4 regions of the Cyanobacterium aponinum PCC 10605 genome follow, and region 2 is predicted to be linked to each of the others. Evidence: predicted binding sites of a transcription regulator. Region 2 holds the regulator's gene; each other region holds the start of a gene.
What was found. The regulator NtcA, encoded in region 2, controls nitrogen genes in cyanobacteria. The targets are predictions, from matches to a motif close to TTTGTANCNNNNGNTACAAA.
Positions count from the first base shown of each region.

Region 1: a site for NtcA is predicted at 1,722-1,741, ahead of gifA (glutamine synthetase inactivation factor IF7A). Genes of this name have one in related genera too.
Region 3: a site for NtcA is predicted at 2,944-2,963, ahead of gifA (glutamine synthetase inactivation factor IF7A). Genes of this name have one in related genera too.
Region 4: a site for NtcA is predicted at 1,887-1,906, ahead of CYAN10605_RS09995 (ammonium transporter). Genes of this name have one in related genera too.

Region 1 is NC_019776.1:678,516-686,128, reverse strand. Features, by position in the region: gene dapF (diaminopimelate epimerase) at 191-1,033, opposite strand; gene CYAN10605_RS02820 (Hfq-related RNA-binding protein) at 1,074-1,283, shown strand; gene gifA (glutamine synthetase inactivation factor IF7A) at 1,479-1,679, opposite strand; gene CYAN10605_RS02810 (hypothetical protein) at 1,951-2,187, shown strand; gene CYAN10605_RS02805 (dihydroorotase) at 2,234-3,487, shown strand; gene CYAN10605_RS02800 (DevA family ABC transporter ATP-binding protein) at 3,606-4,340, opposite strand; gene ureC (urease subunit alpha) at 4,485-6,224, opposite strand; gene CYAN10605_RS02790 (SDR family NAD(P)-dependent oxidoreductase) at 6,277-6,969, opposite strand; gene CYAN10605_RS02785 (DUF4335 domain-containing protein) at 7,156-7,613, opposite strand, start outside.
Region 2 is NC_019776.1:115,889-123,501, forward strand. Features, by position in the region: gene CYAN10605_RS00480 (carbohydrate ABC transporter permease) at 1-38, shown strand, start outside; gene CYAN10605_RS00485 (pyridoxal phosphate-dependent aminotransferase) at 402-1,559, shown strand; gene fabI (enoyl-ACP reductase FabI) at 1,815-2,597, opposite strand; gene ntcA (global nitrogen regulator NtcA) at 2,751-3,428, shown strand; gene CYAN10605_RS00500 (DUF3084 family protein) at 3,509-4,957, shown strand; gene CYAN10605_RS00505 (GGDEF domain-containing response regulator) at 5,142-6,167, opposite strand; gene CYAN10605_RS00510 (PAS domain-containing sensor histidine kinase) at 6,157-7,613, opposite strand, start outside.
Region 3 is NC_019776.1:3,684,615-3,692,227, forward strand. Features, by position in the region: gene sppA (signal peptide peptidase SppA) at 1-1,304, opposite strand, end outside; gene CYAN10605_RS15520 (bestrophin family protein) at 1,419-2,318, opposite strand; gene gifA (glutamine synthetase inactivation factor IF7A) at 2,690-2,890, opposite strand; gene CYAN10605_RS15530 (serine/threonine-protein kinase) at 3,131-4,669, shown strand; gene CYAN10605_RS15535 (aminotransferase class I/II-fold pyridoxal phosphate-dependent enzyme) at 4,828-6,282, opposite strand; gene CYAN10605_RS15540 (GAF domain-containing SpoIIE family protein phosphatase) at 6,680-7,613, shown strand, end outside.
Region 4 is NC_019776.1:2,410,278-2,417,890, forward strand. Features, by position in the region: gene CYAN10605_RS09990 (mechanosensitive ion channel family protein) at 257-1,864, opposite strand; gene CYAN10605_RS09995 (ammonium transporter) at 2,008-3,501, shown strand; gene CYAN10605_RS10000 (cytochrome c family protein) at 3,729-4,217, shown strand; gene CYAN10605_RS10005 (ABC transporter ATP-binding protein) at 4,552-5,652, shown strand; gene CYAN10605_RS10010 (YqeG family HAD IIIA-type phosphatase) at 5,747-6,262, shown strand.

The DNA of each region.
Region 1 (7,613 bases), 560 kb from region 2:
TTTGTTACTCATTACTTTCTCTCAACACCTGCTGTTCCTGCAACCTGAAACCTGACACCTACCCTTATCCAATATTCTTAAACCGAACTGAGGTTACTTAATAGACATCTCCAACAATCCTCAAAATAAGGGAACCAAGCCCTAACTACGAGCCTATATTAATATTTTCTGAAGATGTCTAATTATTAGCTTAAGCAATTTGTCCTGAAAATACTTTGGTTGCGGGGCCAGTCATATAGACATGGTTATCTTTTTCTGACCATTCTATTTCAAGACATCCTCCGGGTAATTCTACGGTAGAGATGCGATCGCATCTTTCATTTAAGACACCCGCCACCACGGTAGCACAAGCACCCGTACCACAAGCAAGGGTAATTCCCGCACCTCTTTCCCAAACTTTCATTTTTAGATAATTATGACTAATGATTTGGATGAATTCTGTATTGGTTTTTTGAGGAAACACGGGATGATTTTCAAATTTTGATCCAATTTCATTGAGATTGATTTGCTCAATATCTTCAACAAAAACTAAACAATGAGGATTACCCATACTCACACAACTAACATGATAAGTGCGATCGCCTACTATTAATGATTCATTGACTACTTTTTCCCCAGTTTTGCCAAGGGTAGTAGGAATTTTCTCCGCTTCTAATTGGGGTTCTCCCATATCCACCTTAACTTGTCCATTACCCATAATAGTGGGGCAGATTAAACCTGCTAGGGTATGAATACGATAGGTTTTGCCGATTTCTTCTTTTCCTTCCAATTCAGTGATAAACTGAGCAAAGCAACGAATGCCGTTACCACACATTTCTGGTTCTGAGCCATCAGAGTTAAAAATTCTCATAGTATAGTCAGTATCTCCCTCTCCTGCTAAAACAAAAATCACTCCATCCGCTCCAATGCCAAAATGGCGATCGCACATTTTTACAGCATCTTCCTGAGAAACGAGGGGTTGAGACTGGTGACGATTATCTATCAAAATAAAATCATTGCCGAGTCCGTGATATTTGCTAAACTTCAGTGTCATAGTCTAAATATTCCCAATTTTTAGTTAACAATAATTAATTATGACCGCATTTGATACAGGATTTCCTAGCGTTCGTCAAATTCAATCTTTCATCAAAAACAAAACCCCTATCGAGATTGGCTTAATGACCAATAAGACTCTGGAAGGGGTGGTAAAATGGCAAGATCAAAATTGTCTTTCTTTAGTAACTACCAGCCAAGAAAAAATCCTTGTTTGGATTCAGGCGATCGCATATATTAGGTATAGATAATTTATGTTACGCACAATGAAATATTAATTATTTTAGGAAGGTGTCGGGTGTCAGGTGTCGGAATTATAGTATTAAAAAATAAAAAACCGATCAGTTAGACGAAGACATCTTCCCTAAGTTTATTTATTATCGCCATGCTGTCAAATCACAATAACTTTTACTTTAATTATTTTTATCAAACCTAAAACCTATTATCTAACTTAAAGAAGCATGGGAGCGATCATAACTAACACGGAAACTAGAATTAGGTTTTCCCTGAACAGGATTCCAGTATTCTGAACCGTTTATATCCATCCCAATTTCTGAAGCGGTGCGTCCTAACATTGACTGTTGACGATTTTTGATAAATTTATGATGACGCATCATTAAACTACGGGCTTGACTTTCTGCACTCATTTTCTTCTCTCCTTTACTTTCTTAACTCTATTTAAGCATATTTCTGTATAAAATTTTACAAAATAGATAACTTTTTACAAAAATTTACCTGAGAATTTTTATGAGGTTTTATCAATTTGTGAAATCGAGATTTGCATACTATGTAAAGTGAAATGTTAAGAAAAACAGTATTTATCACCCTTTTTGTTTTTGAATGGGTTAAACTTCTGAACATCCTAAAAAATGAAAAAGTGTTTACAATTGTTAATAAAAGTCGAGGGGGGTAAAAAATATGATTTCTTGTTTAACTTGTGACTCCAATCAGCTCGATTATCCTTGTAGCGAAAAAGTGTCCGCAGAAATAGTCGCAGAGGCGATCGCATCTTTAGTGGAAAAAACCCACTATGAAGGAAAATCTTTAGAAGACCTAATCAAAGAAGTATTGGCAGAAGATCAAATATTAGATCAAGTACAAAGACGATGGTTGAGTAAAATAGTAACTCAGGCATGGAAAAGTTTAACCGATTAAAGGTAGATACTTTTTCACCGTTATTGAGTTGTAAATAGGAACCAAGGTGAATCAAACACTGCTTTTTCAACAAATTAGAACTTTAGATCCTGTATCTGGATTTGACCAAGTAACTGACATCTTAATTGATGATAATAAGATTCAAGAAATCAGCCCAAAGATTGAATTAACAGACGATTCAGCGAAAATAATTGATGGTAATGGCTTAATATTAGCCCCTGCCCTAGTAGATTTATTTTGTCATAGTGGTGAACCGGGATACGAAGAAAGAGAAACTCTACAAACCCTTAATGCTTCTGCAAAAGCAGGGGGAGTGTCAAGGGTGGCGATTTTACCCAATACTTTGCCAGTTGTAGATAATCCCAATACGGTGACATGGATTCAAAATAAAACTAAATCCCTAGAAACAAACTTTGATTGTTGGGGTAGTTTAACCAAAAATTTAGAGGGCAATACCATTGCCGAGTTAGCAGATTTAGCAGAGTCAGGAGTAGTTGGTTTTACAGATAATCGTCCCCATAGCAATTTACAGTTAGTACGTAAGTTATTAGAATATGCTCAACCTTTTCATTTACCTATTGCCCTTTGTCCTACAAATCTACAACTAAAAGGAAAAGGGGTAGTTAGAGAGTGTCGCACTTCCATTCGTCTTGGTTTAATCGGAAATCCAGAGATAGCGGAAACGGTTGCTATTGCTTCTTTGTTGGAAATAGTGGCATTAACAAAAACCCCCATTCACTTAATGAATATTTCGACAGCTAGGGGCGTGGATTTAATTAAAAGGGCAAAAGAAGAACAATTACCTGTTACTGGGAGTGTTAATTGGCATCATCTTATCCTCAATATTGAAACCATTGCTAGTTATAATCCTCATTTACGTTTTGATCCCCCCTTGGGTACTGAAATTGATCGTTTGGGCTTATTGGAAGGGATAAAAACAGGTGTGATTGATGCTATTTCTATTAATCATACTCCTTATACTTACGAAGAAAAAACCGTTGCCTTTGCAGATGCTCCATCAGGCTCAATTGGCTTAGAATTAGCTTTACCTTTACTATGGCAAAATCTTGTGATTACTGGTGAATTATCCGCTTCACAATTATGGAAAGCCTTAAGTGTTAATGCCTTGAAATGTCTATACCAAGAACCATTAAAAATACAAATTGGACAAAGGGCAGAGTTTATCGTTTTTGCCCCCCAACAGCCATGGCAAATAACTCCGAATCAACTAAAATCTCTTTCTTACAATACTTACTGGTTGGAAAAGGAAATAAAAGGTAAAATCCTCTGTAATTATTGACAACAATAAATTTTTGTTTAATAATAATATATATTCCTAATTCCTAATTCCCCCCCCTCCTGGGGGGGTCCCCTTTTTCGGAGAAGGTTTTTATTTTTCAAAAATATAGTCCTAGTCGTTACACTTGGGATTCTGTCAATAGTTTTCCATCTTCTAACTCAATAATACGATCTGCTACATCCAAAATGCGATCATCATGGCTAACGATGAGAATAGTACAGCCTTGCTGTCTAGCCAACTTTTGCATAATATCCACCACATCTCGCCCTGATTTACTGTCTAAAGCGGCAGTGGGTTCATCTGCTAGTACCATTTTTGGATGAGAGACTAAAGCACGTGCGATCGCAACTCTTTGTTTTTGACCACCAGAAAGATTTTCAGGATAGTAGTTAATACGATCTCCTAAACCAACAGCATTCAACATTTCGATTGATTTTTGTTTTACTTCTTCATGGCTAAATTGAGAATGCAACTCTAAAGACATTTGTACATTTTGTCGGGCGGTGAGAGAGTTTAATAAATTATGAGCTTGGAAGATATAACCAATATTTTTTCTAATATTAATAAGCAGTTTTTCAGGAGCATTTATCAATTCTTGATTAAATACTTTCAAAGAGCCATAACTAGCACTGCGTAAAGCCCCCATGAGGGTTAAAAGAGTTGTTTTTCCTGAGCCTGAAGGACCTTTTAAGATAACAACTTCTCCTTTTTTTAGAGTTAAATTAATATTAAATAATATTTGCTTTCTGATACTACCATGACCAAAATAAAAGTCTAAGTTTTTAATTTCAACTACTTTATTATTATCTAAATTTTCGGGATTATTATTAGTATTTTCTGTTATAGTGATCATGATTTTTACTAATAAATTATGTAGGATAAGCAGATAGAGTTCGAAGTTCGGAGTTGCTAATTGCTAATTTTTTATTCCCATTGCCTATTACCCTTCTCCCCTTTTAAGGGGAGACACAGAGGGGTTTGCCCCTTGCGATTATGGTTAGAACAAAAAATAGCGTTGTGCCATTGGTAAAACTTCTGCTGGTTCGCAGGTTAGTAATTCACCGTCTGCTCTTACTTCATAGGTTTCAGGATCTACTTCCATTTTAGGGGTATAGTCATTAAGTTTGAGATCTTTTTTGGTGAGGTTACGGGTATTTTTGACAGCAATGGTGGGTTTTCTTAGCCCTAGTTTTCCTTTTATATCTAAGTCTAATGCCGCCTGAGAAATAAAGGTTAAAGAAGTAGATGCGATCGCACCTCCATAACTAGCAAACATGGGTTGAGAATGAACAGGTTGAGGAGTGGGAATACTAGCGTTGCTGTCTCCCATTTGACTATAAGCAATCATACCGCCTTTGAGAACTAATTGAGGTTTGACACCGAAAAAGGCGGGTTTCCATAAGACTAAATCGGCTAATTTACCAACTTCGATCGAACCCACATAATCAGCGATACCATGGGTAATAGCAGGATTAATGGTGTATTTCGCTACGTAACGCTTGACTCGAAAATTATCATTTTCAGTTGTCCATTTTCCCCCCCCTTCTAAGGGGGGGTTAGGGGGGGTTAAAACACCTCTTTGGACTTTCATTTTATGGGCAGTTTGCCATGTACGCATTATTGTTTCTCCGACTCTCCCCATAGCTTGAGAATCGGAAGCAATCATACTAAAAGCACCTAAATCGTGCAAAATATCCTCGGCGGCGATGGTTTCTCGGCGGATACGGGATTCGGCAAAAGCCACATCTTCGGGAATTTTTTTGTCAAGGTGATGGCATACCATTAACATATCTAAATGTTCTTCCATGGTATTGACAGTATAAGGGCGAGTGGGATTAGTGGATGAAGGTAAAACATTCATTTCCCCACAGACTTTGATAATATCAGGGGCGTGACCTCCCCCTGCTCCTTCGGTATGATAGGTATGAATAACTCTATTTTTAAAGGCGTTAATTGTGTCTTCTACAAATCCTGCTTCATTCAAAGTATCGGTATGAATCGCAACCTGAATATCATACTTGTCAGCAACGGTTAAACAAGTATCGATACTCCAAGGAGTTGTACCCCAGTCTTCATGAAGTTTCAAACCCATCGCCCCTGCTTTCACTTGCTCGATTAATCCTTCTGTTTGACTGCTGTTACCTTTACCTAAAAAACCTAAATTCATGGGAAAAGCGTCAGCCGCTTCTAACATCCTTGATAAATGCCATTCTCCGGGGGTGCAAGTGGTGGCTTTTGTGCCTGTAGCAGGTCCTGTACCACCGCCAATCATTGTAGTAATACCAGATGCGATCGCAGTTTCAATTTGTTGAGGACAAATAAAATGAATATGAGTATCAATACCTCCTGCGGTGAGAATCATACCCTCCCCAGCAATGACTTCTGTGACAGCCCCAATAACAATATCTACGTTGGGCTGTGTCTCTGGGTTTCCCGCTTTGCCAATTTTTTCTATTTTTCCGTCTTTGATGGCCACATCTGCTTTTACAATACCCCACCAATCCACAATCAAAGCATTGGTAATCACAGTATCTACTGCCCCTTCTGCCCTTGAAACACCTGATTGCCCCATGCCATCACGGATTACTTTACCCCCACCAAATTTGACCTCGTCTCCATAAGTGGTGTAATCTCTTTCTACCTCAATGATTAATTCTGTATCTGCTAAACGGATGCGATCGCCTTTAGTAATACCATAAGTTTCTGCATACGCTCTACGATCCATAAAATAGCCCATAGCGATCCTTTCTCCTTATTGATTGCCATTTTTTTATCCTATAATAAAAAACTCAACAATTAGAATCAAACATTCCGGGCATATCAATCTCTTTTACACACGAATAGGGGGAAGTGGATAATAAAAATTTAATTGCTTCCCATACGTCAATTAAAGGAATTTGAGTTTCTTGTGGTTGGGGGTATTCACTCTCCGATAGATAACCTAAATTAAGAACACTAGGACTTATCATTTGATGTTTTAGAATTTCTCTCAAGGAATGAACCATACCTCTTAAGGCAAATTTTGTGGCTGAAAAAACAACTTCTTTTCCCCCATGATTTTCAAGACCCCAAGTTGATCCTATAAAGATTATTTTACCCCCTTTTTTCAGGAAACCTTGTTTTAAAATAGAGCGAATTAATTCTATATTGGCAGTTATGTTTACTTGTATTAATTGATAAATCTCCCCATATTCTATTTCTTCAAAACTATAATCTGAACTGAAAGCTGTTTTTTCCCATATGCCAACATTGAGAATTAGGGCATCCATAATTTGGTTATTTAAAATCTTGGAAATAGTTGAATTAATTTTTTCTGTTTGATTTAAATCAAACTTTTGCCATTGAATCGGATATTCAGAAGTTAAATAAACTGGCTTGTTGCGAGAAATCCCTGTAATTTGAAAATCTCCTACTTCAACCAATTTCTTGGTTAAGTAACCACCTAATCCACTACTTACACCAGTAATAAAAATATGTTTCATAAAGATGAGAGAAAATCGTTAAATTTAGGAAAAATTTATTTAAAATCAATTTAGACTCATTTTATATCAATTAAAAGCACTGTTGCCTGTTAGCTAACTTAACCTACAATTTTAGCTCGAACTTAGGTTGAAATCCGAATTCACGTTCATCTAAAAACGTTTTCAACAAACCGTAACATATTCACTTTACTCTTTAAAAGTTTGTACGTTACCATTTGGACTAAGAATTAAGCGAATTGTTGCTTGAGAATCTTCTTCTAATGAAGACGCTATTTTTTTTCCTAATAAAGGCATATTAGTACGGTCTAAATAAATAATTGCAACTTGTCCTATGGGGGTCACTTTTGTTAATTGTCCTTCTGAATTGATTTGTAACCTATATTCAATACTCTGCTGTAAATTTTCAGGGGGTTGCCATTGGGAAATAAAGTATTGTTTAACTTCGACTTCTGCACTGGTGGGAGGAAGTTTTTTCGCCACTAACTTAGATGTGTCTAAATTATTGATATTTTCTGGTAGAGTCGGATTTTTGATCACGATAGGAGGTGTTATATCATTTGTTTTATTTATATTGTTTAATGCAAATTGGGAAGGAGAAACGTCTTCAGAGGTAAAGGAATTAAGGTTTGGTACAGAGGAATTAG
Region 2 (7,613 bases):
TTATTCCTAGTGATGCCAATACGGGAGTGAAGGGATAAAGAGTAATTAGGAGTTATATTAGTTCAGATTGCGGAGTTAAAGTTAATAGATTTCTTGCAGAAATCAGGTAACAGGCAACGATAAAAAATGTCTCTATTACTTTGAGTATGTAAATTATTGGTTAGGAAAAGGTTGCAGGTGGCAGGTTTGACAGTTAAATAAAAAATAGAAAAAAAGACAGTTAATTAATAGTAAATAGCTCATAATGAATAGATTTCAATTAAGAATAAAGAAAAAGTAGTGACACACTAGATAAAAAAAGAAGAATGAAAATAGTTAACTCCTAATTTTAATGCCTGATACCTGAAACCAGAAACCTACCTAACATTATTGATATTATTACGTCGAATTGAGGTTTTTTTATGCGTGCAGATAACATACAATTACCATTAATACCCATTATTAATGAATTAATTATTAATAACCCGAATACTATCTCTTTAGGGCAAGGAGTTGTATTTTATCCCCCTCCAGATGAGACTTTCAAAGAGATTGATAAATTTGCCGGTAATCCTCAAAATAATTTATATCAATCTATCAATGGTATCAATAAATTATTAGAAGAAATAGAAACTAAATTAGCTCAAGATAATCAGATTAACTATAGTCAAAATAGGTCATCTATTTTCGTAACTGCAGGGTCAAATATGGCGTTTATGAATGCAGTTTTAGCTATCACTAATCCAGAAGATGAAATAATTATTTTAGCCCCTTATTATTTTAATCATGAAATGGCGATTAGATTGGCTAATTGTAAACCCATAATTGTCGATACAAATAATCAATATCAACCAGATATAGATCAAATTATTAATGCCATAACACCAAAAACAAAAGCAATTGTAACCATTTCTCCTAATAATCCCACAGGGGTTGTTTACTCAAAAAAAGACTTATTAGCTATTAATATAATATGTAAGGAAAAAGGAATTTATCATATCAGTGATGAGGCTTATGAGTATTTTACTTACAATGGAATTAAACATTATTCTCCCGCCTCTTTTGTAGATAGTGATAATCACACAATTTCTTTATTCAGTTTATCGAAAGCCTATGGTTTTGCTAGTTGGAGAATTGGCTATATGGTGATTCCAAAACATTTAGAAATGGCTGTTAAAAAAATTCAAGATACCATTCTAATTTGTCCTCCTGTCATTTCCCAATATGGTGCTTATGGTGCTTTAAAAATTGGCAAAAATTATTGTCAAAAATACTTACTAGAAATAAATAAAGTTAGAGAAAAAATGCTTGATTCTTTAGCAAAAATTTCTAATATTTGTGAAGTGAGTAAATCTGATGGGGCATTTTATTTGTTTTTAAAAATTAAGAGCGATATGAATTCTTTTGAATTAACAAAAAAACTCATTGAAAATTATCGAGTGGCGGTAATTCCCGGAACAACTTTTGGTGTAGAAAATAAGTGTTGTTTAAGGGTTGCCTATGGAGCGTTAAATTATGATACTGCATCTATAGGTATTAATAGATTGGTGGAAGGTTTATCACAACTTATCGAGGTTTAAAGCGGGGGAGAAAGCAAAGTTAAAAGGGCAATGGGCAATAATTTGAGTTCGGAGTTAAGATAAAAAAGAAATTTCCCTCTTTTTATCCCCTCTCTCAAAGCAGGGCTGTTTCAAAGTAAAAAATTAGGTTAACTGAGATTAAGTAAGAGTAAGAGATATAAGGATTTTTTTCTATTAGTTAAAACTTTATGAACAAAAATCCCCCCATCTCCCTCTCCCCCTATCTCCCAATCCCCTAACACTCTAACTCAATACTTACTCTGTCATGCCCATAATTTCATAACCTGCATCCACATAAATAATTTGTCCTGTAATACCACTAGCTAGGTCACTACATAAAAAAGCGGCGGTATTCCCTACTTCAGTTTGAGTAACAGTGCGTCTGAGGGGTGCAACTTTTTCCACGTGGTGAATCATATCAAGAATTCCTCCTACTGCAGAAGAGGCAAGAGTGCGAATGGGGCCTGCAGAAATCGCATTTACTCGCACATTCATAGGGCCTAATTCGGAGGCTAAATAACGAACACTCATTTCTAAGGCGGATTTAGCAACACCCATGACATTATAGTTAGGGATAACTTTTACACCCCCAAGATAGCTAAGGGTTAAGATACTACTACCTTCACGAAATAAGGGTTTCGCTGATTGCACTAAACGGGTTAGTGAATAGGCGCTGACATCTAAGGCTGTTTGAAAACCATTACGAGAAGTATTACTAAATTCTCCCGATAGGTCTTCTTTCTGCGCAAAGGCTAGGCAATGAATTAAAATGTCTATATGACCCCATTGGTCTTTGATTTGATCGAAGGTAGAATCTATTTGAGCATCATCTTGCACATTGCAAGGAAGAAAAACACTGGGGTTTAAAGGTTCTACTAAATCTCCAACTTTTTTCTCGAAACGTCCTTTTTCATCGGGTAAATAGGTAACACCAATATTTGCACCGGCTTTATGTAGTTGTTGAGCAATACCCCAAGCAATAGATTTATTGTTAGCAATACCTGTTACTAAGGCGTTTTTTCCTGTCAAATCTAACATATTCTTGATTTTGAATCTAATTTTCTGTAATTTAAGGACAATTATTCGCTAAACTGATCAAGTTATAGACGGTTTTCTCGTTATTCCTATTTTCTTATAGAAAGGGTCGTTTATCGAGCCATTTTTAATTTTATTTTTAAGTTAATTATCCCTATGCAATCATTGTCTATGTCTGAACAACCCTTAGCTTCAGTTTTTCGTCAAATTGGGGCGGGAATTTATACCCCTGTGGTGGAAAAATTTGAACGAGGTAAAACAATTTTTTTTCCGGGTGACCCTGCGGAAAGAGTATATTTTTTAATGAAAGGTGCTGTCAAGTTGTCACGGGTTTATGAGGCAGGGGAAGAGATTACCGTGGCTTTGTTGCGAGAAAATAGTGTTTTTGGGGTCTTGTCTTTGATTACTGGGCAAAAATCCGATCGCTTCTATCATGCGGTGGCTTTTACTCCTGTGGAATTACTTTCCGCTCCTATCGAGCATTTTCAGCGTTCTTTAAAAGAAAATCCTGAGTTGTCTCGATTGATGTTACAAGGCTTATCGTCTCGCATATTGCAAACAGAGATGATGATTGAAACTTTAGCTCATCGTGATATGGCTTCTCGTTTAGTTAGTTTTTTATTGATTCTTTGTCGAGATTTTGGTATTCCTAGCCCTAGCGGTATTACTATTGATTTAAAATTATCTCATCAGGCGATCGCAGAGGCTATTGGTTCAACACGGGTAACGGTGACTCGTTTATTAGGAGAATTAAGACAAGAAAATTTAATTACTATCAATAAGAAAAAAATCACAGTACATAATCCTGTTGCCCTTAGTCAGCAATTTGCATAAGTTTTTCCTCTATTTCCTCCCACCTCTACTAACAAAAAATAATCATTTTTTTGATTTTTAACTACACAAATTATTAACTAATGACTAGCGCTTATATTTTAATCATAGCGATGTTACTTTTGGGGGGACTAATCGCAGCATTGGGCGATCGCATTGGTACAAGGGTTGGAAAAGCAAGATTAAGACTCTTTCAATTAAGACCCAAACAAACTGCTGTTTTAATTACCATCGGTACAGGAACATTAATTTCTGCTTCTACTTTAATTATTTTATTTAGTTTAAGTGCATCTTTGCGTCAGGGGGTTTTTCAACTAGATGAAATTCTCAAAAAAAGACGAGAAATTACTCAACAATTAGATACGGTAAAAGCGGAAAAAGAAAGGGTAGAAGAAGCTCTGCTAGAGGCTAAAAATAGACAAAACACTGTCTTAAATCAGTTGAATGTTAAAGAAAATGAATTGTCAACAACTCAAAAAAAAGTTAGAGAAATTCAAAGTAGAACAGAAAAACTAAGAAAAGAAGTAGAAAGAATTATTAAAGAAAAAGAAGATTTATTAATAGAAAAAGATGAAATTCAACAACAGAGCTTAAAGTTAGAACAATCCATCGCCCAAAGAGATCAAGAATTACGAGAAAAACAAGGACAAATTGAACAGCAAGAGGCAATTTTACAACAACAACAAATCAGCCTTGAACAGTTAAAAAATAGACAAAAACAGTTAGAATCAGAAATAAGTAGCCGAGATGAGCAAATAGTAGAACTCGATCGCCTCATTTCTCAAACGGATGATATATTAGATGCAAAAGAGCGGGAATTAGCTTCTTTAGAAGGTCAACTGGAATTTTACCGCCAAGAAGTGGAAATTCTCGAACAATACTACCAAACTTATCAAGATTTAAGAGAAAGACCCATTGCTGTTATTAAAGGACAAGTATTAAGCGTTACTTTGGTACAAATCAAAAAAGATACAGACATCAGCGAGTTAGTGGATGCTATTTTAAGTCAAGCCAATCGCAATGTGATGCAGATTATTGGTTATGGTAATCAGCCCCCCAAAGAAAGGTTTGTACAGATAACTAGGGGGCAAGTAGAACAGATGAAACAACAATTAGCCAATCCGGGGCAATATTTAGTGAGAATTTTATCGGCTGGTAATTATGTGCAAGGAGAAGAAAGAATCCGTATTTTTGGAGATGTTACCCCTAATCAAATAATCTACCAAAAAAATGAAGCGATCGCATCTATTTCTATTGATGAACAAGATTTAAACAGTGGCGAATTACAAGAAAAACTAGACTTTCTCATTTCCGTTAGCCAATTCCGAGCTCGTAGAGAGGGAATATTAGGACAAATTTTTATCGGGGATGGCAAAATAACCTCCCTTGTTAACTTTATCGAAGAATTACAGTCTTCAGACCAAACTATTGACGAAATTTTGACTGTCGCCGCCAGTGAAACCTATACCTCAGGACCATTACAAATTAACTTAGTAGTGATTGCGGACGGCAAAGAAGTATTTAGACTATGATTTCTCATTTAGTTAGGGAATAGGCAAGAGGCAAAAGACAGCCTCTTAATTAAGAATTAAAAACTCTGAACACTTATCACTCATTACTTGTTTCTTCCTCATCCCCTAAACATCCTAACACCTGAAACCTGAAACCTGAAACCTACCCTTACCCGATATTCTTAAACCGAACTGAGGTTAAATATTATTCTAAGTCAACACTATACCGAAAACAATTTCTACCCTCTTTTTTTGCCAGATAAAGAGCATCATCTGATTTATCAATTAAAGTATAGGGATTAATTTTTGCAGAGGGAATAAGACAATGAACGCCCATACTAATCGTAATGCTATTACTGGCACTAGAACCCCGATGGGGTATAGCTAATTCCATTATTTTTAGAGAAATATTCTCACATATCGTGATTGAACCCTGTAAATCAGTATTAGGTAAGAGAATCACAAATTCTTCCCCCCCATAACGGGCAACAAAATCACTGGAGCGTTGTAAACTAGACTTTAGGGTTGATGCGATCGCCTTTAAAACTTCATCACCCTGTAAATGTCCATAGGTGTCATTATATTCCTTAAAACAGTCAATATCAACCATAATCATTGATAAAGGTTGCTTTTCTCGACATAAACGATACCATTCTTTTGATAATAAATCATTAAAATAACGACGATTATAAACCCCCGTTAAACCATCAATATTAGCAATTTGTTCCAGTTTTTGATTTGCAATTAATAACTGTTGTTCAACTTTTTTTCGGGCAACTATTTCCTGATTTAAAAGATTTTGATAACGATAAATTTTTAAATGAGTTTCCAAACGACAAACTACTTCAGCCACCACAAAAGGCTTAGTTATATAATCAACCCCCCCCACTTTAAAACCCTTAATTTTTTCCGACAATTGTTGTTTAGCACTAAGAAATATAATGGGGATTTGACAGGTACGAGAATTACTCTTTAGTTGACGACAAACCTCATAACCATCTATTTCAGGCATCATTATATCTAACAAAATTAATTCAGGAGGATCATAATCAACTACTTTTAACGCCTGTTTTCCACTTAATACTTGTCTCACCTCATAACCATTATCCATCAACATCGTGGAAAGAAATTGGATATTTTCAATTTGATCATCAACAATTAAAATATCACCTCTTTTTGAATTTTGGTTATCTCCGCCGTCACTTGTATTCGCACCACTATCAGTAGTCATTTATGTTACTCAAATACATTAACTCTTCAAAGTTAAGTTGATCAGTCAATAATTTTAGAGACTCTCTTATTTGTTGATAGTTATAGGGAATTTCTTCAATGGTCTTTAGTATTTTACTACTTCGGGCACTTAAAGAATTATAAAAAAGTTTTTTGCGCCAAGAATAGCCCATAAAGACTAAATTTTCAGGTTTTAATCGAATCGTCTTTTTATTATTTTCATGATCAACAATTTCATTTTGCCACTTAAGTTCTATATTCAAACATAATTCTATTTTTCGCCAAAAATTAGTAAAATCAAAGGGCTTTAAGATAAAATCATCAAAACCCGCCGTTAAAAGTTCATTAGTTGACGATAAAGTTGTTAAAGCGACAATTTTAGTCTGATATGAATAATTGAATTCTAACCTTCTAATTATTTTTACTGTTTCTATATTTTTACTATTTAAACTCGAAACGGAAATTAAAATTAGACTTGGTTGCCATTGCTGATAAATATCGAGAATTTCTTGTCTATTTTTGCCCTCTCTAAGCTCAAAATTCGCTCCCCTAAAAAGATGACGAATAATTTGAATATCTACGGAGTTTTTTTCTAGTAGTAATATTCTATATTTTGAGATAAAAGAGTCGTTATTAACGATCTTAACAATGTTATTGCCCTTAACTAAATCAGTAAATTTTACTTTTTGACATATAATGTTAAATTCAAACTTACTACCATAATGGAGTTTACTGCTAACTTTAATATATCCCCCCAATAAATTAGTATATGTTTTACAAATAGCTAACCCTAAACCACTTCCTTCTCCTGAATTTTGCCCCCTATTTCCCTGAGTAAAAACTTTAAAGATTTTTTCTAGTTCATTTTCGGGAATACCCGCCCCAGTATCCTCAACAGAGAAATAAATATTAACATTTTGATTATCTTCTTGTTGACTATTATCGTCATTAATTATTTTAACAGTGAGTGTTATTGAACCTTGACGAGTGAATTTAATCCCATTATTAATCAAATTAGTAATAATAGATCTCAGTTTTCCTTGATCTGTTTTTATATATTCGGGCAAACCAGACTGTTTATGTAAAATAAAATCGATATTTTTGTTTCGAGCTTTTAGGGTAAAAATTTCATCGAGGTTATTAAGAAAATCCAGAAAATTGAAAGAGTATTTATTGACTTTTAATTTACCATATTCTATCTTTGATAGATCTATTATTTCATTAATAAGTGATAATAAATGTTCCCCAGATTTACTAATAGTATTGATATATTGCTTATGTCTTTGAGAAATATCATCATCAAGGCTCATTAGTTGAGTAAAGCCTAAAATTGCATTAAGGGGAGTGCGTAACTCATGGCTCATATTTGCCAAAAAAAGGCTTTTTGCTTGGGAGGCTTCTTCGGCTTTAATTTTTGCTTTTTTTAATTCGATTTCTGTTTGTTTAC
Region 3 (7,613 bases), 550 kb from region 2:
ACTACTTCATTATTAATGCCATTATTTTGGGCTATATCTTCTACATTAAATATTAAGCCAAATACACCGATCGAACCTGTAATAGTATTATTACTAGCAAATACTTTTTCTCCTGCGGTAGAAATCCAATACCCTCCCGATGCGGCAACATCGCCCATGGATACCACCACTGGTTTTTCTTTGGCGGTTAGCTGTAATTCTCGTAAAATTAACTCAGATGCGATCGCACTTCCACCGGGGCTATTAATTCTAACAATGACCCCTTTTATATCATCATTTTGTCTAATTTTTCTAATTTCTGCCACATAGCGATTACCCCCAACTTCTCCGATTCTGCCTTCTCCATCAACAATTGTTCCTTCTACATAAAGAATTGCAATTTGATTACTACTGCTAGTTTCTTCAGGATTGGCAGTAATATAATCTTTAATGGATATTTTACGAAAATTGTCTTCGTTTTCGCTATTAGTAATAGTTTTTAATTGGCTAATAATTTCATCCTCATATTTAATTTGATCAATTATTTTTAAATTCTTCGCTTCTGAGGCTTGTAAAATACCTTTATTATCTGCAATATTATTAATTTCTCCTGCTTTTAAATCTCGATTATTAGTTACATTTTCTATATAAGAATTCCATAAATCATCAATTAAATCTTGAGTTTGTAACTTGCTTTCTGGACTATAATTATCAAGAATAAAAGGCTCGACTGCTGATTTATATTTACCGACTCTAACCACTTGAACACCTATACCATATTTTTCTAAAGCAGAGGCAAAAAACAGTTGAGAGGAAGCTAAACCATTCATTTCCATTCCGCCCATAGGATTTAAAATAATTTCATCAGCAATGGATGTGATAAAGTAGTCTTGCTCTCCAGCAGAAACATTATAAGCAATAATTTTTTTACCACTAGCTTTAAATTTTTCTAGGGCATCATTTATTTCCGTTAAACTAGCATATCCTGTAATAAGATTTCCTCGACTACCGTCTAAATATAAAACGGAAATTCTTTTATCTTCTGCGGCTTTATTGATAGCATAAGTAATATCTCTTAAGGTTAAATTCTCGGTGTTATTTCCTCCTAACAAAGAATTAAGATCACTTTCTCTTTGATAATCGCTAATTTGACTATTTAAGTTAAAAACTAAGGCAGATTGATTCTCAATTTTTGGAGTGCTACTCATGGATAGTAAAACCACTATGAGAATGAATAATCCTCCTGAGCTTAATAAAGCTAATAATGATAAACTGGCTAAACTTCCTAAAAAACTGGCAAGGGTTTGCTGTAAAAATTTTTTCATTTTAAATGATTGAAGATTGATATATATTAATTCTTGGTTTTATCTCATCATAATTAATAATCGTAGAGTCAGTCAAAATTTAATACCTCTGGAAAAGATAATTAACATTAATTTTTAACGTTTTTGATTAAGTATAAAATCCTGAATATTTTGGTTAATTGCCTGACAAATTTGGTCTAATGGTAAGTCGTTTCTATCTCTACCAAAAGGATTTTCAATTTCAAGGGCGATCGCTTCTATACCATAAACAATATAACTAACAATGGAAACAAAAGGAATAGTCCACCACTCTATTTGATCTACTAACTGAAATGGTAATACTAAACAATAAATTAAAAGTAATTGTTTTAAGTGAATACTATAGGAATTAGGGATAGGAGTTTTTAAAATTCTTTCACATCCGCCCACCATATCCATAAGTTGATTAATCAATTGTTGCATATTAGTTAATTGATATTCATTTAGATGTTTTTTTTGATATTCTTGCTGTAAATATTCTCCCAAATAGGCGGCAATTTGTAGCGGTAAATGTTGACTTGTTTGTAAGTGATGGTAATAGTAAGCAGATAACAAAGGGCGCATTTCTTCACTTATTCCCTCTGATCTTAAATGATTTTTAGTTGCGATCGCAAATACTGTCAATAAATTTAAAGCATTAATTTTATGCTCTTGATCTTGAGGTGTTTCTTCTTTAATATTAACCCATATTTGCCAAGTTAAATTACGTAAATGATTAACAATTCCCCCCCATAATTTTCGCCCTTCCCAAAAACGTTCATTAGCAGAATTAGTACGAAAAACTAATAATAAACCTAAGACAATAGTGGGTATCAAACTACTTAGAATCGGTTGTTGAACAGGAAAACCAACACTATGCAGTAAACAAATAACAAAGGAAAAAATAGCAAAAAAAAGAGCCTTTTCCCAAACATCTGGAAAAACAGAATATTTAACCCTAAATGCTTCCCTAAACCAAGGTTTTCGTTTAATAATAACAAGGGTATTAATTTTCATCTATATCTTTCCGTCCTTTGCATCCAGTTATTGTTAAACAACACCATAATTTTACCTGAGTTGGGAGTTTTTACAATTTGGGGTTGGGGTGTTAGCGGGATGAGGAGTTCGGGTTTATTAATTATTAATTATTAATTATCAACTATTCACTATTCACTATTCACTACTCGCTTTTGCCCTTTGCCTTTTTTGCTTTACCTTTACTTATATTGAACCTGAAACCTGCAGCTTGTCACCTGAAGCCTACCTTCGCTGACAATGCCAAATAAATGCGCAACTTTAGAACATAACCTAAAGGCGCCCCTTCTCAGAGAAAGAACGCCCAAAATTGACTAATATTTAGTTGTAACATTATTTATTCATAAATTATCTTAACTTAAAGTGCTACTGCTGCGATCGTAGCTACGAGCAAAATTGGATAAAGGAGCAGATTTCAAATTTTCATAATATTCGGTGTTATTTACATCCATGCCGATTTCACCAGCAACTCTACCTAACATAGATTGTTGACGATTTCTAATCATTTTATCGTGACGCATCATTAAAGCACGAGATTTTTGATTGGTGTTCATAGTCTTATCTCCTTATGAGGATTTATTGCTTACATACACCATGATAATAAATTTCTGTATAAATTGCTACCAAATACGCAAAAAGTTAAAAAACTTAACAAAAAATTGAAGAAATAGAAAATCAAGTAAAAGGGGAAGATTTTTGAGTAAATTTATTCGAGGGGGAAGAAATTAAGATAAACTAAAAATACATCTTGAGATGAATATTTTTCCATTAACTCAGCAGAGAAACCAGTGTGAATGAGCGTTATCTATTGTCTCAACCCCGATTGCGAAAATCCAGTCAACGATACCAAAACCAGAAAGTGTCGTAGTTGTCAGTCTAATTTAATCCTGAATAAACGCTATGTTGCCATCAAAAAAATAGGCAGAGGCGGTTTTGGTACGACTTATCTGGCGGTGGATATGGGACGGAAAAACACTTATTGCGTCATTAAACAACTTGAACTCGCTAAGGAAAATCCAGAAGCCTACCGTACAGCTTTAGACTTATTTAATCGGGAAGCAAAAACACTGGCAAAGTTAAATCATCCTCAAATTCCGAAACTATTGGATTATTTTGAAGAGAATAACCAATTTTACTTGATTCAAGATTTTGTATTAGGAAAAAATTTAGAGCGAGAAATCAAAAAAGGGGGAATATATCCCGAAACTACGGCAAAAAAATTTCTTCGCCAAATGTTGCCTGTATTGCAATATATACATTCAGAAAAAGTAATTCATCGAGATATAAAACCGGGGAATATTCTTCGTGAGAAAAAGACAAATAATTTATTTTTAATTGATTTTGGAGCGGTAAAAGAACAGGTTAACACTCAGTTAATGAGTCAAAATCCTGAAAGTGCCTTTACGAAAATATCTGTTGGTACAATGGGATTTGCTCCTCCTGAACAGTTGGCGATGCGTCCTGTATATTCTAGTGATATTTACGCTTTGGGGGCAACTTGTATATTTTTGTTGACAGGAAAAGCACCCAAGGATTTATGCGACAATGTGACGGGGGAGTTGGCATGGGAAAGACATACGGCAGTTAGTTCCAATTTTGCCAAGGTGTTGAATAAAATGCTAGAGTTAGACGTGCGTAAGCGTTACAGTTCCGCAGACGATGTTATTAAGGCTTTAGAGCTAGTTCCCTATGAAGAAGAATTGGCTGGTAGCATGGTCAATTTAAGTGTCAGCAAAGAGGTAAGTAGTGATGATGATGAGGATATGACTGTTACTAATTCTACTTCTCAAAATCTTGCTGATGCCATTAGAAAACGCCGGGAAAAGTTACAACAAGCTGGAGGCAATACACCAGCAAAAGCAAAGGTTAATATAAGTGCTATTCCTCCCACTCAACCGAAAGCACAACTAACTCCTGATGCCATTATGGAATATTATCGTCAGGGCGATCGCAATTTTAGTCAACAGAGTTTGAATGGATTTGATTTGGAGGGCTTTAAATTAGCGGGGGCTAGTTTTTCTCAAAGTAAACTAATTGGTGTAAATTTACAAAAAGCAAATCTTTATCGCACTAATTTTTATAATGCCAATTTAGCCCAAGCCAACTTAAAAGAAGCGGATTTAAGACGAGCGGAGTTATATAAGGCTAATTTGAAAAATGCGGATTTACAGGGTGCTAATTTAACGGCGGCGAATCTAACCAGTGCGTTGCTGAAAGATTGTAATTTAGCGGGGGCTAATTTGAAAGGGGCAAAAGTGGATGATGAGCAGTTAAAAATGGCAAAAACCAGTTGGCGCACTATTTTTCCTGATGGTAAGAGAAGATGGTGGTAATTTAATCTCAGTTAAGGTTAGGTGTCAGGTTGTAGGTTGCAGGTGTTAGGGATAGGAGGATGAGGGAAGAGGGGGAAGTAGGGGCGAATGGCCATTCGCCCGTACAGGGTTTCAGGTTTTAGGTTTGAGAAGAAAGAAAAGAGAAAGGGAAGAAGGAGTTAAGAATTAACTACTTTTAGTGTTTGTAAGCTCGAATCACTAGCTCCCGTAATTGTACCACCATGATTGATAATATTTTGGAGAGATGCGATCGCATCTTGGGTGATTAATTCTCCTGCCATGATGACGGGGATACCGGGGGGATAAGGACAAATTGTTTCCCCACTAATATGGTTAATAGCTTGACTTTGCCCTAGAGTTATTGTCTCAGCATAAAATGCCTGACGAGGGGTTATTTTTAGTTTAGGAGTGGGGAAATTTGTGATAAAAATATCATTTTGGTTTACTTTTTTACGGTATTTTTCTAACTTGGTTAAACCCTCAATTAACTTATTTATATCATCAAGATTATTCCCAATGGAAATAATAAAAGTTAAGGTTTTTAATGATGGTAACTCACAAGTAACATTGAGTTGAGTGTTTAAAATTTCATCAGCTTCATACCCTGTTAAACCCAATTTAGATACATTTATTGTCAATCTTGTCAAATCTAAATTATTAAAACTATCTTTTTTTTGTTCAAAATTTAATACTGATAAATAATCTAATTTACTCAGTTTTTCCCTTGCTATTAAGGCTAAATCTAAAGTATTTCTTAATAACGATTCTCCCTCTGTTGCCATTTGTTGTCGTGCTGAGTCCAAGGAAGCTAATAGTAAATAATTCGGGCTAGAAGATTGAACCATTTGTAAAGCTCGACTAATTTTTTCAGAAGAAACTAGACTACCTTGTAAATGCAACATAGAAGCCTGAGTCATTGCCCCTAAAACTTTATGAGTTGACTGAATAACCACATCTGCCTCTGCTTCTAGTGCTGACATAGGTAAATCTGAATGAAAGTGAAAATGTCCGCCATGAGCTTCATCAACAATCAAAGGAATGTTATAGTTATGCAAACAATAGGCTATTTCTCTCACATTTGCACAGATGCCGTGATAAGTGGGAGAAACTAAAAGTACTGCTTTAACTCTGGAATTGTTGTCTAAGGCTTTAATTATTTGTGTGGTAGAGAGATTATAAAATAAATCAAAATCTCGATCGTACTCAGGATTAATAAAAATGGGTTCTGCCCCAGACAAGATTAAACCAAAAATAGCTGATTGGTGAACATTACGAGGCAAAATTATTTTATCCCCCTCTGAACAAGTCGCCAAAATAGAGGCAATTATTCCCGATGTCGAACCGTTGGCTAAAAACCAAGTATATTCTGCCCCAAAAGCATGACTAGCTAAGTCTTGAGCTTCTTTTATAACTCCTTCTGGATTGAATAAATTATCTAATTCTGGCAACTCTGGTAAATCTGCTTTAAATACGTTTTCTCCTAATAATGCTTTAAAATGTGAGTTAATACCTCTACCCTTTTTGTGTCCGGGGGCATAAAATGGTGCTTCTTGTTTAAAAGCTAATTTACTTAGTTGAGTTAAAAGAGGAGTATTTTTTTGAGAAAAAGACATATAATATTTTCTGAGTTTAGCAAAATTTATGAATAACAATAAACTTAAGATTTAGAATTGATATAAAAGAATAATTTTTATTTTTTTTCTTAATCAAAATTTTCGATAAATATACTTAGTTTTAGCCTTTAATCGGGATCCTTTCTCAGAAAAGAATTAATTTTATAGTTGACATTTGAGAGAGAGATTTCTATACTTTCTTCATCATAATGGTAAAGTAAAATTACCTTTAATTCATGAAATAAAAGGTCAAGGGTTTCAAGTATAGCCTTTTTAGGCATTCTTAATCTTGATGGTGGTTGAAAGCTACTTTCAAAATGACCTTTGCCCTTTGTCCTTTATTCTTTTTAACTCACTTATAGCTGTGATTTATCTGAGGCTTAATTAATCAAATCCCGTGTCTATTTTTAATCAAAATTATCTGCGTTCAGAAACTAATAATAATCTGTACTCAAATGGGAAATATACTCCTGTGGTTGCGTTAAAAGAGTTAGTGGCAAGTTTACAAAGAGAACAAAACAAGATACAAAATCTTTTAAGTTCATTGAGTTTTGCCTTACGTAGCTTCAATAATCTCAATCAATTTTTAGAGTTAACCCCTTTAATGGTTGCGAGAGTTACAGATGCGGATGGTGGTGCTTTAATACTCTATCGTCAGCAAGAAATTAGTTTAGAACAAATTTACTGTCATAATAATCGTTGGCGGGAGGAAATTACTTTTTCTTTTCAAGAGTTGGTGCAGGAGATAAATACTTATTCTCAAACTTGTCAGCACGATCCTAGTTTATGTCCTGAAATAGAGTGTTTTTCGGATTTTGTTGAGTCTCAGGTACAATCACGATTTTCTCCTTTATTTCCTATTTTTAGCACTCCTATTATTGTTAAAAATGTGGAAAGAGGACGTTTTTATGTTTTTAGTCAAGATTCCGAATATGTATGGACTCAAACTCGCCGTAAGTTAGCCCAGTTAGTGGCAGATCAAACCGCAGTTGCGATCGCAAATCATGAATTAACCGTCGAATTAAGATCAAAAGAAAGACAGGATCGAGAATTAGAGATTGCCTCAGAAATCCAACTTAGATTACTACCAAGAAAATGTCCCACGATTAAAGGGTTAGAGGTAGCGGCTAAGTGTCAAACAGCCAACCGTGTGGGAGGAGATTATTACGACTTTATCCCTGTTAATTATGATCAATGGGATGAAAATAATGCCACTAACAAGAATGCTCCTTGTGAGCCTTGGAGTATCGTTATTGGGGATGTGATGGGTAAAGGTGTCCCCGCAGGATTAATTATGACTATGACAAGGGGAATGTTAAGGGCAGAGGTTT
Region 4 (7,613 bases), 1.8 Mb from region 2:
CATACTACTTTTAAGTTAAATATAGATAATTTTTTGTTAAATAGCACTCCTTTTATGATTATTTAATATTTAATATTTTTTTATACTTGTTAACATAAAAAAATAATGTATCTTTATATCCCTAGTGGTTAAATATAAATTTATTTTGTTAAGAATTTTGTTCGTTAAATATAATAGTTAATACCTTTTTTTTGTTATTCAGTAAGTAAATATTGATTTTTGTTGATAATTGTTAATATTTAATGACATTTTTATTTTACTGGTGTTGTTTTCTCTCTGGTTTAACAATTCGCAGGATTTCTTGGTTAATCTGACTGGCGATGCGATCGCCTCTTTTGCCGTATTCTAATTTAATATCATCTACAAAAAAATTAATTTTAAATTCATAATAAAGAAAACCCTCATCATGATTTAAAGCAGTGATCCAAATTTGTGGGTCTTGCCATTTTTTACGCTCTTTAAAACGAGATTTAAACCAATCACTTAACTCCAAAACATAATCATCTAATCGAGTTTCTTCTAATTGAGGATTTGTAATTTTTTGATAAAGTCGATAAGTTCTTTTCTTTAATAAAGTAATTTTTCTTTCCCATTCTTGAGGAATTAAATATAAGTCTTCTTCTTTTAAATTAGGGTCTTTAAGCCAAAAACGATACCATTCTCTTACTAATTCTATCAAACCATCTGGAGCTTGAGATTCAGAAAAAGTAGTATTTAAGAGATTATCAGTATTAATTTCTGAGTTAATATTTAAACCAATTAAAACTAATATTTCTTGATATTCTTGATAAATATTTTCTAGTTCTTCCGATGTTAAACCACCCTTTTCTGCAAACTGTAAAGTAATTACTAAAGCCTCTAAAAATTCTTCAATTTCTTGCAATTTAATATTAACTTTTTGTTCTGCTAAAAGCCTATTTTTTCCACTTATTTGTTGTTCTGTCAAACTGTTATTCGTTTCTTCTTCACATAGATAAAAACGATCAATCAAAGCTATTTTCTTTTCAATATCGGCTAAAGTATCAGGATGTGCTAAGACGGTTTCAGTAATTAAACTTTTTAGATAATCTACTTCTAATTCCGCAGGTATTTCAATGGTTGTAGAATAATAATAATAGGATGTAGGGCGGCTGAGATTAGTAATATTTTGATTTTGCAAAACACTATTAGGTATATAAATATCACAATGATGATTAAATAAGTAAATTTGGGTCACTCTAACTCCGATACGGCACAACATCCCGATAGAACCATCTTCCAATCGCAATACATCTCCGAATTGAAAAGGAGTATCAATTAACAAAACAATACCGCTAAAAAAATTAGCCAATATATCTTTTAGGGCAAAACCAATAATAAAAGTTGCCCCCCCTAAAGCCACCCAAATACCCGTTAAATCCACCCCGAAATTGTTTAAAACAAAAACACCCCCCAGTAAAAAAACCATGACGGGTAAAACTGCTTCTACCAGTGGTAAAAGTACATCATCCCACATGACTTCACTTTGCTTTGTATATTGTTTGAGATAATAAATAATAACTTTTTTGATAATTGCCACTAGCCAATAACTAATTACGACAATTAGACAAGCATTTAAAATCTTTTGCAATATATCCTTGCCAACAAAATTTTCCAAATCATAAAGGGTAAATTTAAGATTAAAAAAAGTAAAAATACTGAGTAAAGGATAACCAGAAATATTTAGGGTAACTAAAGCAATGTCTCTTTCTAAACTGCGAAATAAAGGGCGTAAGAGAAAGAACAAAAAACCGTAAATTAATAAAAATCCTCCTAAATAGACACCTAAGTGCTGAAGGATGAATATATATAGGGGATTGAGACTAAACCAAAATTCTTTCAGCATATTTAAGCAATTACAGGGCTTTATTGTATTGTTTGATACAGAAAAGAGCTAATAAAACATATGAATATTTAACAGTTAATTGATAGGTTAATCAATTATTTATTTATTAACGGTTATCTCACGAGTAAATTGAATTAATAATTATGGTGACGATCCCTAGAAAAAGAGGTCTGAGAAGATCTTTAAAAGAAAATCAAGATAGTATTATTCTTAATTTTATTTCTAAAATAACTAGCAGAATTTCTCCTTATTGGTTGGCTTGTATCCCATTGACGGCGATTATTGTTGCGGTGTGGGATGGTGCGGCAATGGCACAGGGTTACGATGGCCCCGAAGACTTAGAACAAGTGAAAATCGTTTTGGATACAGTGTTTTTACTGTTTTGTTCTGTTTTGGTTATTTTCATGAATGCTGGTTTCGCAATGTTAGAAACTGGTTTCTGTCGCCAAAAAAACGCTGTTAATATTCTAGCGAAAAACTTGATCGTGTTTGCGATCGCAACTATTGCTTATTGGGCAATTGGTTTTGGATTGATGTACGGAGAAGGAAACGGTTTCATCGGTTTACAAGGCTTCTTCTTCAATGGTGATGGTACTCCCTACGGTGATGCAAATTATCCAGAAGCAGTACCTGCGGCTATCTCTTTCTTATTCCAAGTAGCCTTCGCCGCCACTGCCGCTACCATCGTATCTGGTGCGGTAGCTGAAAGGGTTCGATTCGATGCGTTTTTAATCTTCAGTGCGTTATTAGTAGCCATTTCCTACGCTGTTACAGGGCATTGGGTTTGGGATGGTGGTTGGTTAAGTGAATTAGGCTTCTCTGACTTTGCTGGTTCAACAGTGGTTCACTCTGTTGGTGGATGGGCGGCTTTAGTGGGTGCCGCAGTATTAGGACCTCGTCAAGGGAAATATTCCTCTGATGGTAAAGTTAGTGCTATCCCCGGTCACAATATGAGTATTGCTACTCTCGGATGTTTAATTCTCTGGATTGGTTGGTTTGGTTTCAACCCCGGTTCTGAATTAGCCGCTACTGCTAACGTTCCTTATATCGCTGTTACTACTAACTTAGCCGCCGCCGCTGGTGGTATCACCGCAACTTTTACTTCTTGGTTAAAAGACGGCAAACCCGATCTTTCTATGATTATTAACGGTATCTTAGCTGGTTTAGTCGGTATTACTGCAGGATGTGCTAGTGTTGGTTATTTCAGTTCTATTATCATTGGTGCGATCGCAGGTATAATCGTCGTCTATTCCGTTGCCATGTTTGACCAAGTATTAAAAATTGATGACCCTGTAGGTGCAACCTCTGTTCACTTAGTTTGCGGTATTTGGGGAACTTTAGCGGTGGGTATCTTTGCCACTGAGGGCGGATTGTTAACAGGAGGCGGAGTAGCTCTTCTCATCAATCAGATTATTGGTATCTTATCCATCGGTGGTTTTACCGTCGCTTTTAGCTTCATCGTTTGGTACGCTCTCCAAGCAACCGTTGGTATTCGAGTTTCTGGCGAAGAAGAAGTCAAAGGTTTGGATATTGGCGAACATGGTATGGAGGCTTACAGTGGCTTTGTCAAAGAAGCTGATATTCTTTCTGGAGGCTTTTCTTCTAGCTATAGCGATGAAGTTGGCTCAGAAGTGTAACTCAACTAAGTAGATTTATTATTTAGCAGTAACTTTTAAGTTATTTATTAAGTTCAGAAAAAATGAGGGTAGGACAGTCGTTCTATCCTTTTTTATTGCCTTTCAACACAATATTATTAACAAAACTTTACAATAATTGCTCAAAGATGAACCGATTTTGAGAGAAAATAATTAGGGTATAAATCAGAACCTCAAAAATACTAAGAAAAAATATTTGTTTCAAAATTATGAAAAAATTTGTTTTAATTTTCATTGTCGGGGTTATTTTTGCATGGCAATCCTTTGTCGGTAGCGCAAATGCTTTAAGTTTAAGTGAAGAAATTCGTACTATTCCCCTGAATGAGTCTGGAGAAACTATTACTTTATCTAACCAAGAGGCGTTAAAAGGTTCTCGTTTATTTGTAAGTAATTGTGCTCAATGTCACATTCAAGGTAAAACCAAAACTAATCCCAACGTCAGTTTAAGTAAAGAGGCTTTAGCTAATGCTTTACCTGCAAGAGACAACTTAGTTGGTTTAATGGACTATATCGAGCATCCTACTAGCTATGACGGGGAAGAAGATCTTACTTTATTACACGTAAATACAGAACGCCCTGACCTTTGGCCCGAAATCAGAAACTATAGTGAGGATGATATTAAAGCCGTTGCTGGTCATATTTTAATTCAAGCATTTTCTGATCCCAAATGGGGTAATTTATCTCTCATTGATAACTAAAAATAAGTTCGGAGTTCAGAAAGAGATTTCAGGTTGCCGGTTGCTGGTGTTAGGGTGTTGGGGGGATAAGGAGAGAGGGGGAAACAAGTAATGGGTAATGAGGATAAGTAGAGCCAATTAAATAAAAGAAAGTTTGTAGTTAGCCCTTTAGGGGTTTTAACGTTCTTGAAATAAGGGCTGAAGCCCTTACTGCTAACCGAGCCTATTTTACGTTTAATTAAGTGGAGCTACTTAAAAGTTAAGAGTTTTTAACTGTTCACTATTCACCTTTGCCCGTTGTCCTTTTAACTTGCCCTTTTCTTAATTCATAATTACTAATTCCTAATTTTTTACTATGGCAACGGTTACACTACAAAACATTGCCCGTTCGTATAATCAAGTAAAAGTTATTAGCAATATAACCTTTGAAGTACCTGATGGAGAATTTTGGGTTTTAGTAGGTCCTTCGGGTTGTGGTAAGTCAACGATTTTGAGAAGTATTGCAGGATTAGAGTCTATTAGTGAGGGAAATCTCTATTTTGATGGTGTTTTAATGAATGAAATTCCCGCTAGAGAAAGAGATGTGGCGATGGTTTTTCAAAATTATGCTTTATATCCTCATTTAACTGTTGCTGATAATCTTGGTTTTGGCTTAAGAATGCGGGGAGAAAAAAAGTCGCTGATAGATAATAAAATTAAACAAGTGGCAGAAATTCTTGATATTGGTCATCTTTTAATGCGTAAACCCAAACAGCTATCGGGAGGGCAACAACAAAGAGTTGCTTTAGGTAGGGCGATTATTAGACAACCAAAGGTATTTTTGTTAGATGAGCCTTTATCTAATTTAGACGCAAAATTAAGAGATCAAACAAGGACAGAATTAAAAAAATTACATTCTCAAGTGGGTATTACTACAGTTTATGTTACCCATGATCAAGTTGAGGCTATGACATTAGGCGATCGCATCGTGGTTTTAAATCAGGGTAGAATACAGCAAATAGGTACACCAGCAGAAATTTATCAAAACCCAGTCAATCGCATGGTAGCTACTTTTTTAGGCACACCATCCATGAATATCATCCCTGTTACCTACCACGATGGAGCATTTTGGATTAATGAACAACAATCCCTCCGATTACCTCCTCCTTTTCTCAAGCAATACAATTTTCATAACGGACAAGGTTGGGATTTAGGTATTCGCCCAGAATATATTACCTTAGTAAAGGATCAAGAAAATGCTCTTGATAATTTTCTTGTGACAACAGTTGAAGTTATCGAACCATTAGGAAAAGAAGTTTTAGTTAATGCTAAGATAGTTGACTCAGAGATTAACATTAATTTACAATTACCCATTCAGTGGCAAGGGAAAATGGGTGATGAACTAAAACTCCAACTAGATTTAGAGCAAATTTATCTTTTTGAACCTACTACTGGGGAAATAATAATTAGTAATTAATTAAAACCGTTAAACCTGACACCTGATACCTAAAACCTAAAACCTGACACCTAACACCTCTCAATTGTTGATTATTAGTTGTTAATTGAATTAAATGTCTAAAGCCAAAATTTTACAACCAGACCTTGTATTGGGAGATATAGTTATTCATATCACCCCAGATGTGATCCAAAGACATAATTTGAAAGGCTTAATTCTCGATGTGGATGAAACCTTAGTTCCTTGGAATGAGCGGATTATTTCCCCTGAATTATTAACATGGGTGGAAGAAATACGCCCTTATGTAGATCTTTGGCTTGTAAGTAACAATCTTAGTCAAAATCGTATTGCAACCATCGCACAATACCTTAATTTGCCCTTCATTTATGGTGCAGGTAAACCTTCTCGTCGCAAACTTAGAGAAGCCGTTAAAGCCATGAATCTACCCTTAGAACAAATTGCTATGGTGGGCGATCGCCTCTTTACTGATGTATTAGCAGGTAATAGACTAGGGGTTTTTACTATTTTAGTAGAGCCAATGATTTCTCCCCATGCTCCGAAAAAATTTTCTATCCGCAATTTTGAGGTTTGGATTTCCCAACAATTAGGAGTTTCTCTTCATAAAAATTAAAACAAATTAATATTTATTTACAAAAGGCGATATAAATTTATAAAATCTAAAAAAAATATTAAGAAACTCCATATAAATTCAAAAACGTGTAAATATAGTTCCTGAGGATAAAATGAGGTCAGCCTTAATAAAGACCTTAAACATAAATAAGTCTATATAAAAAACCGAGGCTTCTTCTTGAAAGGGAGGAAGCCTTTATATTTTTTTAAAATTAATAAGACTAATTCCTAATTTTTGATTTGGTTTCCCTAACGATAAAAACGAGAAAAAATCTTTTTCTGACTACCTTTTTTCTCCCAGTGGGAAATAGTAGTTAGCAAAAAATAAACTAAGACGATATACAACAAAGCAATTAATGGTATTAGCATAGATAAACCCCCATGGTAATGGTTCAAGTAAATGGTGAATATTAATCAAGAATCCTTCCATCTTTGATTCAATAAGTGAAAAAGAATAAATTGATACCAAACCGACTAGGACTTAGTTTTATAACAATAGAAAACTGTCCTAAACTCAATAAGATAGACCTCTGGGCAAAATCAAAAAAACCAAACCCACTGAGGTAGATTTTGGGGGATAATTTTGTCTGCTTAATAATTAGTATGTATATTTTTTACTTAGACCAAAGCTGAAATGATTATATTGTTCTATCAAAAATAATGGGTTTAAAATTCTGTCTTTAGAGACGAGTAATTTTTGCTGTATCAAACTACTTGCAGAAATCACCTTGCCCATTACATCATTTAGCTTTGCCCTTTGGACTGTTTTTGTAGTAAATAACTAGCTTTTTAAACTACTTATCAACCACTAAAAATATTGTCTATCTTCTTCAAAGCATTTGTTACTATACTTAATTATTAATTATCACTAAAAGTGCGATCGCCCTTGATTAACTTAATTATTTCAGAAACAACTTACAGAGTTTCATCCATCTTCTGGCTAATCTAAAAAATAATGCTAATAGTCAAAAAACTATATCTAACCATTAGAGAGGAATAAAAATCAAATAAAACGAAAATATCTTTATTCTTCTCCAAATTATTTTTTGACTGTAACAAGAAATTTCCAATCAAGCCCTTCTCAATCGATGGAGAATTCGGATTCTTTCTTTCAAGTAATCTAGGGAAATTGCGACTTTATGGACAAACTCCCCTCTATTTCATAGAATAACATAGATTAAAAAAAAATGGGGAAAAATAAAAAAAAAATTACAAATCCTCAAAACATTATTATATAAGCATTTCCACCATAGTAGCACTAAAAAAAACAAGAAAAAATCTTGTTAAGTAGATCTAACAGGGGAAACCATAGCTTAAAATAACAATAAGATATGTAAACTTTCGTAAACTAT